One region of the Mesorhizobium sp. WSM4308 genome, then DNA from elsewhere that is predicted to be linked to it. Evidence: predicted binding sites of a transcription regulator. Region 1 holds the regulator's gene; the other holds the start of a gene.
The links. The regulator LexA, encoded in region 1, represses DNA repair genes until DNA is damaged. The targets are predictions, from matches to a motif close to TGTTCNNNNTGTGTTCNG.
Positions count from the first base shown of each region.

Region 2: the regulator LexA is predicted to act here: its motif matches at 1,785-1,802, upstream of CK227_RS13970 (YifB family Mg chelatase-like AAA ATPase).

Region 1 covers NZ_NSFW01000013.1:144,037-148,622, forward strand. The annotation lists gene CK227_RS23560 (GntR family transcriptional regulator) at 96-869, shown strand; gene lexA (transcriptional repressor LexA) at 1,245-1,982, shown strand; gene CK227_RS23570 (ComEC/Rec2 family competence protein) at 1,976-4,432, opposite strand; gene gltX (glutamate--tRNA ligase) at 4,535-4,586, shown strand, end outside.
Region 2 covers NZ_NSFW01000006.1:317,953-322,538, forward strand. The annotation lists gene CK227_RS13955 (glycosyltransferase family 2 protein) at 1-107, opposite strand, end outside; gene gshB (glutathione synthase) at 765-1,709, shown strand; gene CK227_RS13970 (YifB family Mg chelatase-like AAA ATPase) at 1,891-3,423, shown strand; gene CK227_RS13975 (TetR/AcrR family transcriptional regulator) at 3,484-4,071, opposite strand; gene CK227_RS13980 (DUF308 domain-containing protein) at 4,202-4,586, opposite strand, start outside.

The sequences.
Region 1 (4,586 bases):
GTCAGTCCCTCGCCGCGTGTCAAACATTATATATAATTCTTGCCATACTTCCCCTTCATATATAATTTTCACAGGCTGATGATGGACCGACCGCGATGCAGGATCAGAACAATTCCACGAAGACCGAAGCGGCCTATCAGCTGCTGCGGCGCGATATCCTGACCACCCGCCTCATGCCGGGGGCGCCGCTCAAGCTGAGCGCGCTGCGCGGCACATACGGCGTCGGCTGGACGCCGCTGCGTGAAGCGTTGTCCCGACTTGAAGCCGAACGCCTGGTCACTGCCATCAGCAATCGCGGCTTTGCCGTCGCTCCCGTGTCGCGCGCCGAGCTCGAGGACCTGGCGCGCGCAAGGATGGTTGTCGAAATGCCGCTGTTCCTGGAATCGATCGCGAACGGCGGCAGGGAATGGGAGGATGCGGTCGTCACCGCTCATTACCGGCTCTCCCGCTGCAAAACCGCGGTCGATGACCCTTCCGATGCGGCCGTCGACAAATGGGACGAGAGCCACGAGGCCTTCCATGCGGCGCTGCTGAGCGCGGCGACGGCAAACTGGCTGTTGCGCTTCCGCTCGACGATCGCCGATCAGCTGCGTCGGCATCATCGGTTTCTCGGCCTGGCGCCGACTTTGCGGGCGGCGGCCGGCCTGAAGGACGGCTACGGCGAGGCAATGGACGCGCTGCGCGAGGCGATCGCCATCGAGCATCACACCGCGATCATGGAAGCGGCGCTCGATCGGGATGTAGAGCGGGCAAAGGCGCTGATGACGGCGCATATCGGCTACACGCTGCATGTCTATGTCCACAGCGAAGACAACGGCGCCAACACTTACACCGCGCGCGCCGGCAGCCTGAAAGCGGTTTCCGGATGATGCTTCCGCGGCGTCCGGATCCACGTGGCCGTGCCGGCCTGAACTCACGATCGTTGGCGTTTTGGTTTCGTTTCGTTCTGCCGGAATGGATCGATACGCCGCTCAAATCCGCCCCGCAGACGCCTCCCAAACACCTGATGCCAAACCGCGTTCAGGGCTAGGCCACAGGCCATTAACCGAAACGATTTCAATGCGCGTACCGGCAGGGAAATCATTGATCGCGACCCTCTGCCCCGGTCAAAAAATTTCAGACGCGTTAACAAATTCATTAAACTTTAAACAGTTGCGGAACACAACTGGAACAGATAGTGTTTGTTCTGGGTTTGTTTTTCGATTCTGATTCAAACCCTTCGTTCAATGCCTCGGGGGGCCGCCATGCTGACACGCAAGCAACATGAACTGCTGATGTTCATTCATGAACGGCTCAAGGAAAGCGGCATTCCGCCGTCCTTCGACGAGATGAAAGAAGCGCTCGATCTCGCCTCCAAGTCGGGCATCCATCGCCTGATCACGGCACTGGAGGAACGCGGCTTCATCCGCCGGCTGCCCAACCGGGCGCGGGCACTGGAAGTGCTGCGGCTGCCGGATTCGATCGCGCCCGGCCTTAACGCGGCAAAGAAATTCTCGCCAAGCGTCATCCAGGGCAGCCTCGGCCAGGGCGGTCTTGGCCGCCAGATCAAGCCGGCGCAGTCGCGCTTGCCTGCGGCCGGCAATGATGACGATGCGGTTTCCGCCGTGTCGATCCCAGTGATGGGCCGCATCGCCGCCGGTGTGCCGATCGATGCCATCCAGCACCAGACGCATTCGATCTCGGTGCCGCCGGACATGATCATGGGTGGCGAGCACTATGCGCTGGAGGTCAAGGGCGACTCGATGATCGACGCCGGCATCTTCGACGGCGACACGGTCATCATCCGCAACGCCGACACGGCGAGCCCGGGCGAGATCGTCGTGGCGCTGGTCGACGAGGAGGAAGCAACCCTGAAACGGTTCCGCCGCAAGGGCGCCTCGATCGCCCTTGAAGCCGCCAACCCGGCCTACGAGACGCGCATTTTCGGGCCAGACAGGGTCAAGGTGCAGGGCAAGCTTGTCGGGCTGATCCGGCGTTACTGAGCAGGAGCGGCCGTCTTTTCGGGTTTTTGATAGGGCGCCAGCCCCCTCGCCTCACGCGAAAATTTTCGTTGCTCGTGCCAAGGCCGATACGGCCCGTCCACCGCGAAGCTGACGGTTGGCGGGCCAGTTGCCGATTGGCGGTCGAAGAACACGGCGGCACTGCCTTTGCGGGCAAGTTGCCGTTTGGTGACGACAAGAACCAGCGGATTGTGGCAGGCATCATAGCCCGTCGCGTCATTGACGACGATCAGGTCGGCGAAACCGCAGGCTTTCCAGGTATCCTTGCGGTCTTCGACATGCGCGATGATCGCACCCGACGGGTGCCGTGCAAGACAGACGCCATCCGTGCAGTAGAACGGTGCTCCCGGCGGCAGATTGACGGCATCGGCAATGTCGAATTGCCCGTCCGCCCTGTCGAACATCTCCGGCACGACGATGGTTTCGGACACCAGCGCGCGTTTCCAATTGTCGACGGTGAACTCGTTCGGGCGAGCCCGGCTGACCGCGAGTTCTCCACCGCCGATCGGCAGCGCCACCAACCGCGCATCTTCGGAAATCAGCACATCCGGGGTGCGCGTATCCGATACTGTCAGCAGGCCGGCAAGCGCGAATGGCACTGCCGCGAGCCGCAGCCAGGTCGTCGCCATCGTCGCGATGACCAGGGCGATGGTCACCAGCAGCACGGATCGCTGCGAAATCAGCCCGACCGCATCGACCGGGGAGCGTTCCGATATCCACGCCGATATGGTGATCATTGCGGTCAGGCCCTTGCCCATCACGTAAAGGAAGGGGCCGTCGGCACCAAAGGGCATCGCAAGAGAACTGAGAACAGCGAAAGGCATGACTATCAGTGACACGATCGGCATGACGGCCAGATTGGCGAACAGGCTGAGCGGCGACACACGCTGGAAATGCCAGATGGCAAACAGCGCCGTGGCGCAGCCGGCGATGATGGAGGTCATCGCCAGCCCGCCCGTCGCCAGCAGGAATTTTCGCGTGAGAAAACCCGGCAGAGTTCGCTTTGGCGGTGGCGGTCTTGCTTTTCCCGCATGGTGATCCGCCCAGCCGGCATAGGCGCCGACCAGCGCGGCGGTCGCAGCGAACGACATCTGGAAGCTTGGGCCGACGACCTCATGCGGCGACACCACAATGACGGCGATCGCCGAGATGGCGAGGTTGCGCATGGTCAGTGCCGCGCGATCGAACAGGACGGCAACAAGCATCACCGCCAGCATGATGAAGCTGCGTTCGGCGGCAACGACGACACCGGAAATGACGAGATAGGCGGCGATCGAGAACAGGGCGGCGGCGGCCGCATATTTCTTCACCGGCCGACGCGCGGAAAAGTCCGGAAACAGCGCAAAGGCACCGCGCAGCAGCCCCATGATGGTGCCGGCGACCAGCGCCATATGCAGCCCGGAAATGGAGATGATGTGATAGATGCCGGTGCGCCGCATCGCCTCGTTGATTTCATCGGGAATGCCGGCCCGCACACCGACGATCAGCGCCGCCGCGATCTCACCCTCGGCACCGCCAACCCTGGCCCTGATGTGGTCGGCAATGGCTTCACGAGCATTTTCTATCCCCGAGAAAAGGCGGGCCGTGAGCGGCACCTCGTCGTCCGTGGCTGGGACAAGCTTTGGATTGCCGAGAAAGAAGCCGCTGCCGCCAATACCGGCGAAATAGCTGTCGAAGGAGAAATCGTAGCTGTCCGGCCGCACCGGGCCGGTCGGCGGCAACAGTTTAGCGTAGCCGGTGACCATGGAGCCGGCGGTCATTTCCGCCGGGATATCTCGCGCCGAAAGCCTGACCCTTTCCGGCGCATAACGCAGTTTCGGCCGTGCGGTCGACGTCACGTCGACGGTCAGCCGGATGCGGCCGGTCTCCATCCGGTCGAGCGAAACGACGCGGCCGGTCACTTGCGTCGAGATTTCCGAACCCAGCATCTGGGTGCCCGCCCGCCATGTCTCGACCTTGGCGACAAGCAGGCCAAGCGCGCACAACAATGCCGCCATGAAGCCCAGATGGGTTTTCGGCCAGGAGCGCGAAACAAGCGCACAGACCGCCATCAGCACGACGACCGCGACAGGCTTTGCAAAATCAGGCTCCGCCGCGAGCGAATAATAGCCGATCGCTCCAGCGGCCAGACAAACCGGCACCAGCAGGAAGGCGATGCCCCGGTCAAGCTCGAGCTCCGCTGCCGTCGCCGCACCATGGCGCAGGCGAGGCCAGGAAACCCGGGCGAGTCGCCGCCGGACACGCACAATCCGGCCTGAAGCAGGCGGCGGAAGTGTCGCCGGCATATCCGCCTGCGGCGGTTGACGATCGGAGCCCGGCACCAGAGGCGATAGCGGCTGCGAGACTGGCGGCGGAATCGCAAACAGGGACCGTTCGCTGACGCCAACACCAGCGTCCTCGCCCTGTTCCGAGCCCCGGCCTCGTCCAGCCATCGGGTCTGCCCCTTGCACCGCTGACGCCCTATGCTACATGAACGCGCGACGCGCGAAAGTCCGCGCAGTCGCACCCCGCTTCAGATGGTTTCCGAGAGTTTCATGTCCGACAAGGTCGTCACTCGTTTTGCCCCCTCGCCCACCGGCTATCTGC
Region 2 (4,586 bases), on a different contig from region 1:
TTGCCGACACAAACGGCCAGCGTCTCGGCCTCGTTGAGGCACGGCATCAGGATGGTGAGTTCAAGCTGGTCGGTCGCGGCGGCGCGGATGGCGGTGAGCGCGTTCATGGTCGTTGTTCCATCGAGGACCCCCATCCGGCGCCTGCCGTTGGGGTATTCGAAGCCTATTCTTGTACGGCAAGGCTTAAGAAAACGATGACGCGGCCGCTTGCCTTGTCTTCAACCGGAAGGCGTCTCCAACCAGAAGGCTGGGGCCGGGCATGCGATTACCTGATGCCAGTCTTCAAAATGTCGCGATTGGCAGACCGAGAGTGAGCCGGCACAGGGGAATGCCTTGCCATTTGCGGACCTTAAATCAGCTCCCATTGTTGTTAATTTTGGAAATTAGGGCACTTATCAAGATTAAGGCCCCGGACATAATTTCGACGAATCGTAATCAGTAAATAAATTTGTACTGCTCAATCGTTATGTATACATAAATTCCTTTCACGTGGTATGGTACTATTTTCCCCACGTCTGGATCAGGTGTCCTGATAAAAGATACATACTCGTTGTCAATGAGAGTGTTATAGAATATCGCCGCTACAAATATGACAAAAAGATACCTCATCGGCTGCTTACGCATTTTGTTCCTCTAATAGGCCACACCAAGGTTGCTTGCACCAAGAGAAGCGCCGCCATCCCGTACCATAACAGGCTCTGGCCAATTGGCAGATGGCTCCGTGACCCTTATATCGCTCTCGTCGACTGCGCTGGGGACCCGCCATGAAGCTGAAAATCGCCGTCCAGATGGACCATATCTCCACCGTGTCGATCGCCGGCGACACTTCGTTCGCGCTGTCGCTGGAAGCGCAGAGGCGCGGCCATCAATTGTTCCACTACACGCCCGACCGGCTGTCGCTGCGCGACGGCAAGGTGTTTGCGCGCATCGAGGAATTGCAGGTGCGCGACGAGAAGGGCAGCCATTACTCGCTGGGCGAGAAGGTGCGCACCGATCTGTCGGAGATGGACGTGGTCCTGCTGCGCCAGGATCCGCCCTTCGACATGAACTACATCACCACCACCCATATCCTCGAGCGCATCCACCCGAAGACGCTGGTGGTCAACGACCCGGCCTGGGTGCGCAACAGCCCGGAAAAGATCTTCGTCACCGAGTTTGCCGACCTGATGCCGGACACGCTGATCACCAAGGACAGCCAAGAAGTCGCCGCCTTCCGCAAGGAGTTCGGCGACATCATCGTCAAGCCGCTCTACGGCAATGGCGGCGCCGGCATCTTCCATCTGCACGAGGCCGACCGCAACCTCGCCTCGCTGCTCGAAATGTTCGGCCAGATGTTCCGCGAGCCCTACATCGTGCAGCGCTACCTGAAGGACGTGCGCAAGGGCGACAAGCGCATCATCCTGATCGACGGCGAGCCGGTCGGCGCCATCAACCGCGTTCCGGCCGAGCACGATTCCCGCTCCAACATGCATGTCGGCGGCCGCGCTGAAAAGACCGAACTGACCGAGCGCGAGCGCGAGATCTGCGCCCGCATCGGGCCGTCGCTCAGGGAACGCGGCTTCATTCTGGTCGGCATCGACGTCATCGGCGACTACATGACCGAGATCAACGTGACCTCGCCGACCGGCGTGCGCGAAGTGCAGCGCTTTGGCGGCGCCGACATCGCCAGCCTGTTCTGGGACGCGGTCGAGGGGAAGCGGCGCAAGTAGGCCGTTTTCGGTCGTATTAACCATGTTCCGCCTTTTCAACCGGGCTCAATCCGGCTGCAACCAGAGCGATTGCCTTGTTCTTGTAATGTTCTTGATTTGACCGGCAATCTGTGATTGTCTTCTGCCAGGGCCACGTTCCAGGCCTATCGCATGGGTTGCGGCCCATATCCGGGGTGGGAAAATGGTGGCGCGGGTTCGCACGGTCGCTTTCCAGGGCATCGAGGCCGTGCCGGTCGACGTGCAGGTGATGATCGCGCCCGGCAAGGTCGGCATGCAGATCGTCGGGCTGCCCGACAAGGCGGTGGCCGAAAGCCGCGAGCGGGTGCAGGCCGCGCTCCATGCGTCCGGCCTGTCGATGCCGTCGAAGAAGGTGACGGTCAATCTGGCGCCGGCCGACCTGCCCAAGGAAGGCAGCCACTACGATTTGCCGATCGCGCTTGGCCTGATGGCCGCGCTTGGCGCCATTCCCGGCGACATGCTGGCCGGTTATGTCGTGCTTGGCGAATTGTCGCTCGACGGCACCATTGCCGCGGTCGCCGGTGCCCTGCCGGCGGCGATCGGCGCCAATGCCGAGGGCAAGGGCCTGATCTGTCCGTTCGCCTGCGGGCCGGAAGCGGCGTGGGCCGGCAAGGATTTCGACATTCTGGCGCCGCGCAGCCTGATCGCCATCGCCAATCATTTCCGCGGCACGCAGGTGCTGTCGCGCCCTGAGGCCGGCATCCACGCCGCGGCGCGCGACCTGCCCGACCTCGCCGACATCAAGGGCCAGGAGACGGCCAAGCGGGCGCTGGAAGTGGCGGCGGCCGGCGGCCATAATCTTCTGATGGTCGGGCCGCCCGGATCGGGAAAGTCGATGCTGGCGCAGCGGCTGCCGTCGATCCTGCCGCCCCTGATGCCGAAGGAATTGCTCGAAGTCTCGATGATCGCCTCGGTGGCGGGCGAGCTCGGCGAAGGCAAGCTGACCGACCGGCGGCCGTTCCGCGCCCCGCACCATTCGGCCTCGATGGCGGCGATGGTCGGCGGCGGGTTGCGCGCCCGGCCTGGCGAAGTGTCGCTCGCCCATCACGGCGTGCTGTTCCTCGACGAGTTCCCCGAATTCACGCCGCAGACGCTCGATGCGCTGCGCCAGCCGCTGGAGACCGGCGACTGCATGATCGCGCGCGCCAACCACCGCGTCACCTATCCGGCGCGCATCCAGCTGGTGGCGGCGATGAACCCGTGCCGCTGCGGCATGGCCGGCGAGCCGGGCTATCGCTGCCTGCGCGGCGAGCGCTGCCGCACCGATTATCAGGCACGCATTTCCGGTCCGCTGCTCGACCGCATCGACCTGCGGATCGAAGTGCCTGCGGTCTCGGCCAGCGACCTGATAAGGCCGGACCGGGCGGAGAAGAGTGCTGATGTGGCGTTGCGCGTGGCACGCGCCCGCACCCTCCAGCGCGAGCGTTTCGAACGGCTCGGCGTGGCCAGCGCCACCACCAACGCCCATTGCGCGCCCTCCGTCATTGAGGAGATCGCCATGCCCGACGCGTCAGGCCTGTCGCTGCTCAAGGACGCCAGCGAAAAGCTCGCCTTTTCGGCGCGGGCCTACCACCGCGTGCTGAAAGTGGCGCGCACGCTGGCCGATCTCGACGCCAGCGAAACCGTTGGCCGCATCCATCTGGCCGAGGCGATCTCCTATCGCATGAGTTCGGAGCGCGTGGCGCAGGCGGCGTAGGCGAAGGCATCTGCAGCTACGCCATGTCCGTTTCTCCGGGCCGATCCATCTTTGCCCGGATCAGTCGGTCGCGGGGATCAACTTCTGAAGCGTCGGCGTCAGGATCATGCCGAAGGTCAAGACATCGCCATAGGCTCGCGCGGAAAGCATTGCGCCATGCACGGTCGCCATGAAGGCCTCGGCCTCAACGCGTGGCGAAGCGGAAATTGCCAGCGTGCCTTTGTCGGCACCGCGCTGGATGACGCCAGTCAGCCATCCCGAGAGAAACTGAAAATACGCCCGGACTTCAACGGCAAGCTCCGGTGGAAGGGCCGGCAGCTCGCTGGCAAGCAGTGCGCAGACGCAGAACGGCATGCTCGCATCCTCGATGCACCGGGCCCAGATGCCGGCATAGGTGCGAAGCAACTCCGGCGGCTCGGGGACATCGCGCTCGAGCCCTGCCATGCCCGTGACGGCATCCTCGAGGTAACGCTTGAGAAGGGTCTGCACGAGGTCGACCTTGCTGGGGAAATGGTGATGGATGCTGGCTTTGCGGATGCCAACCACCTCGGCGATATCGGCGTAGCTGAAGCCATTGTAGCCGCCGGCGACGATGAAGCTTCGCGCGGCGGCCAGGATCTCATCGGCGGTGTTCGAAGGCTTGCTCATGACTTGCTCCGGCGGAGGGCTCCTCTGCACTTAGAGCGGTTCGCCGTTTCATGGAAACCGGCGAACCGCTCTAACTCTTGTTTTGACGCAATTCCCAAGGGAAAGCGCTCACACTTTTCCTGGTATTATCCTAACCTGCGACCCGCGGTGACTTGCGAAGGATGTCGCCGACCGACAGCCATAGAGCGGACACGAGGAAGTAGAAGGCGCCGAACGCGGCATAGGGCGCGACATTGGCGATGCCAATGATCTCCGTGCCGCCGGCCATCTTGACGAAGAAGAGACCCGCCAGCGCCGATTGGGCGCCGCTCAGGATCATCGGCCATTGCGCACCGTTGGTTTTCCAGCGCCGCGCCGCGGTCAGGAGCTGAAACACGCCGGAGACAACGGCCCAGACGCCGTAGACCGAAAGCACCGCGTTCATGCTGTGACCGAGCGCGATGGCGACGGCAATCGTGGCGAGGATGCTGACGGCGAAGTTCAGCAACTGCGACTTGTTGCGGCCGAGCCCGCCG